DNA from 2 places in the Vibrio cidicii genome. Region 1 is predicted to be linked to the other one. Evidence: riboswitches for the same ligand, from Rfam matches in the RefSeq annotation. Region 1 holds a riboswitch; the other holds the start of a gene.
What was found. A riboswitch is a leader RNA that binds a small molecule or an ion and turns the genes downstream of it on or off. The one in region 1 is predicted to bind lysine.
Positions count from the first base shown of each region.

Region 2: linked by a shared signal. The riboswitch ahead of EWA64_RS03325 (Na+/H+ antiporter NhaC family protein) and the one ahead of lysC (lysine-sensitive aspartokinase 3) in region 1 are both predicted to bind lysine.

Region 1 is NZ_CP035921.1:1,316,858-1,319,063, reverse strand. Features, by position in the region: gene lysC (lysine-sensitive aspartokinase 3) at 1-928, opposite strand, end outside; lysine riboswitch at 1,051-1,229, opposite strand; gene EWA64_RS07010 (pyridoxal-phosphate-dependent aminotransferase family protein) at 1,441-2,206, shown strand, end outside.
Region 2 is NZ_CP035921.1:509,329-511,534, reverse strand. Features, by position in the region: gene EWA64_RS03330 (H-NS histone family protein) at 1-303, opposite strand, end outside; lysine riboswitch at 760-941, shown strand; gene EWA64_RS03325 (Na+/H+ antiporter NhaC family protein) at 1,052-2,206, shown strand, end outside.

The DNA.
Region 1 (2,206 bases):
TTTGGTTGCAACGCAGGGCTAACGCACGAAACAGCGGCGAGCTCTGTGCTTCATGACGAATCCAAGTGCCGCCTTTCTCGGGCTCTTTGGACGAGCCGACAAATACTGGAATATCATGACGCAGCGCCGGAACCAGTGTTGAAGGATGAAGGATCTTTGCGCCGAAGTTCGCCATTTCTGACGCTTCAGCAAAACTGATTTCAGGGATCGGCGCCGCTTTTGGCGCAATGCGCGGATCGGTGGTGTAGATGCCCGGGACGTCGGTCCAGATCTCAAGACCCGTCGCTTTTAATCCTTCAGCAATCAGCGCGGCGCTGTAGTCGCTTCCTCCACGGCCAAGCGTGGTGGTGTTGCCATCAAGGTCAGAGCCAATAAAGCCTTGTGTCACGACGATAAAATCACGGCACAGCGGCAACAGTTTTTCTTGGGCGAGCAGGGAAATTTGCGTTACATCTGGTTCTGCGCGGCCAAAGTTGCTGTCGGTGCGTAGTACGTCGCGGATATCAAAACGAACCGTATTCAAACCACGCTCTTTCATCAATTGAGTGAGAATGTGCGTTGACATCAGCTCACCGCAGGCGACCAAGTGGTCGGTCAGTTTGGTGCTGGCTTGAATGGAAGCGGCTTCGGCTAAGCTGGTCACGGTATCAAGCAGAGCGTACACTTCGGCGGCAGTTTCGCTGGCGTCTTGCAACTGATTGAGAATCGCATCGTGGATCTCTGCCAGTTGGCTGAGGATTTGGTTGCGTCGCTCTTGCGCTTGCACACCATTTGCCAGTTCAACCAATAAGTTAGTCACCCCAGAACAGGCGCTGCTCACTACCAGACGCGTGTCTGGATTGTTTTCGACCACGGCGGCACTGCGGCTCATCGCCTCAAAGTTGGCCACACTGGTTCCACCAAATTTCGCTACATTTAATGCGCTCACGGCATTTCTCCCACGACTTCTAAAAAAATAACTATCGTTGGTAACCCAACATCCGATGTTTGTTTTGGTGAGGAAAGGGGATAGAGCAATTGAAAGAGGTCAGTTTGAATAATCAGAGAATGTCCCTCAGAAGCTCTTCATCAGACGGTGCTGATGACAGTTGATGGGACTCAACCCAAGTCAACCGACAGATCAATTCCAGCAACCTTGATCTACCTCGGCACTGCTCCCCCTGAGTATTTCGTATCGGAGTTGCGGCTCCACGAAACACCTACCTGGGCAGTGCTCCTCTTCTGCATAAAGCTCAAACATTGAACGTTTTTCGCCACTTAATGTCAACGGCTATTTCAGGCAGGAGTGAAAGTTTTTATTAACAAAACTGTGACACTGGTTAGACCTGTAAGACGGTCGGCTAATTGCCGTGGCGGAAATATTGCTTTAGTGTGGAAAGCTCAGCTTTCAATACTAATCTAAGTCCATAACAACCCTTTCACGCTTAGCAAGGAGCCGCTATGACGATACAAAGTTTTCATCCACCACGTCGAATTCTTATGGGGCCTGGGCCATCGGACATCTCTCCGCAGGTGTTACAGGCGTTAAGTCGCCCGACGGTCGGCCACTTAGACCCACTTTTTATCGCCATGATGGACGAGCTAAAACAACTGCTCAAATACGCTTTCCAAACGGAAAATGAGTTCACCATCGCGGTATCGGCGCCCGGCAGTGCGGGTATGGAAGCCTGCTTTGTCAATCTGATTGAGCCCGGCGATAAAGTGATTGTGTGTCGTAATGGCGTGTTTGGTGAGCGGATGCGGGAAAACGTGATTCGTGCTGGTGGCGAAGTGGTGCTGGTGGACGATGAATGGGGCTGCCCCGTTTCAGTTGAGAAGGTAGAACAAGCGCTTACGGAGCATCCAGACAGCAAGATCCTCGCCTTTGTACACGCTGAAACCTCAACCGGTGCGATGAGCGATGCCGAGGCGCTCGGTAAACTAGCCAAAGCGCATGGGCTGTTAACCATTGCCGATACCGTTACGTCACTCGGTGGCGTGCCGCTCAAAGTGGATGAGTGGCAGTTGGATGCGGTCTATTCTGGCAGTCAGAAGTGCCTCTCTTGCGTACCGGGATTGTCGCCATTAACCTTCTCAAAAGCCGCGATTGAAAAAATTCAGGCGCGCACCACGCCGATTCAAAGCTGGTTTTTGGATCAAAGCTTAGTACTCGGCTATTGGAGCGGCGCAGGCAAACGCAGCTATCACCACACAGCGCCAGTCAATA
Region 2 (2,206 bases), 810 kb from region 1:
TTTGTATTTGGCAGGACGTGGAGCACGTTTACTTTTACCTTTGCTCTTGCTTTTGGTTTCGCCAGAAAGCGCGCTGATTAGCGCATCAACGTCAATGCCGTCTTTTGCAATCTGCTCTGCAATTGCAGCCAGTCTTGCTTCTTGTTCAGCTTTTGCCGCACGCTCTTCCGCTTCTGCTTCTTGACGCTCAGCAACGACGGTTGACAGTTTGTCCAATGCTTCTTCTAGTTGCTCTAGAGTGAGTTCTCTTGCGTAAGCACGTAGGCTGCGAATATTAAGTAGAGTCTTTGTTAGTTCCGACATAACCTTTCCTATGTTAAGTAAGTCGACATCGCAATAATAATATCGAGGTTCAGATAAAACGAATAAGATTAAATTCTTTACGATGCTAATATTAACGCTAAACACGATATAAGCAATATTTATAGCGTTTTTTTTATTGTTTAATCGTTACTAACTTTATATTCGATGCCTTATCTATAGACTCCTGCTAGCTGCGCAAGTTTTTGTGACAAATGTTATGCATTAAGTGTAATTCACATCTATCATTCATATCTGAGCGTGATAAAAATGACACCTCCGTTTATACATACTGACGCAACTGGATACATATCGTGCCCATTTTTCTTTGTTTTATTCGGTGATGTTTTTAGACAGATGTATTGCAAAGCCTATGAGGATGAGTACAATGACGCCTACCTGATGCGGTAACTTGGTGGGTTTGTTGTTTTTATAAACAATAAATGGTCAAAAATAAGTTATCGCCGTAGAGGCGCAACGACAAAGAGTAACTATTATTGGGGTGATGCCAATGAATAATAGTGAAAGGTGTAAGTTGCCGAAGTAAGTTGCATATCAAAGCGGCTTGCTGGTGTTGTATTCGAATAGGAACAACACTGCCATAGTCTTTTATCTATAAACTATGGAGCGCTACTGTAGGGTTGGGTGAAGTGTTCACTTCCCTGTCGCTTAGTTCAACAAAAACATCAGAAATATTTCTGACGGTTTGTTCTGCAGTAGATCTCTAACCAAAAACTGGTTTTTGAAGATCATGAATTTAATAGATTTTTCTACATCTCCGATTTCTCTACTACCGCCAATAGTGGCGCTTACTCTAGCGATATTGACCCGTAAGGTGCTGGTTTCTCTGGGTGTTGGTATCATTCTCGGAGCTATTTTGCTCAACAGTTACTCTGTAATCAACGCAGCCACTTATGTTGGTGAAAAAGTATCCGCTGTTTTCGTTGAAGATGGCGGCCTCAATACTTGGAATATGAGTATTGTGGGTTTTCTTTTGCTACTCGGTATGACTACCGCGTTACTTACTCTTTCCGGCGGTACTCGTGCGTTTGCCGAATGGGCACAATCGCGAGTAAAAAGTAAGCGCGGTTCTAAACTGCTTGCGGCATTTTTAGGCGTATTCATTTTTGTTGATGACTATTTTAACAGCCTAGCTGTAGGTGCAATTTCTCGCCCTGTTACCGATCGATTCTACGTTTCTCGCGCCAAGCTGGCTTACATTCTCGACTCTACTGCTGCGCCGATGTGTGTTGTGATGCCAGCGTCAAGCTGGGGTGCGTACATCATGACCATCATCGGCGGCATTTTGGTTTCACATGGCATCACTGAATATTCAGCGTTAGGGGCATACCTGCGTTTGGTTCCAATGAATTTTTACGCAATCTTTGCCCTGCTGATGGTATTTGCTGTGGCTTGGTTTGGCCTTGATATTGGCAAAATGCGCGAGCATGAAATTGCCGCTTCGCAAGGACGTGGATTCGACAATGACTCGGAAACCGATCTTAAAGAAGCCCATGAAATCGACGAAGAGCTGGATATCCGAGAAAGCGAAAAAGGAAAAGTATCCGATCTCGTTTTGCCAATCGTTGCTCTGATTATTGCCACTGTTGCTTCGATGCTTTACACCGGAGCACAAGCGCTGGCTGCCGATGGAAAAGTGTTTAATCTTCTGGGAGCATTTGAAAATACGAATGTTGGCACTTCGCTGATTTACGGTGGTTTAGTCGGTCTAGCCGTTGCGCTGTTCACCGTGCTAAAACAGGGCCTTGCATTGGTCGAAATTGCTCGCACCTTGTGGATTGGTGCGAAATCAATGTTTGGCGCGATTTTGATTCTTGTATTTGCCTGGACGATCGGTTCCGTGATTGGCGACATGAAGACAGGATCGTACTTGTCGACGATGGCA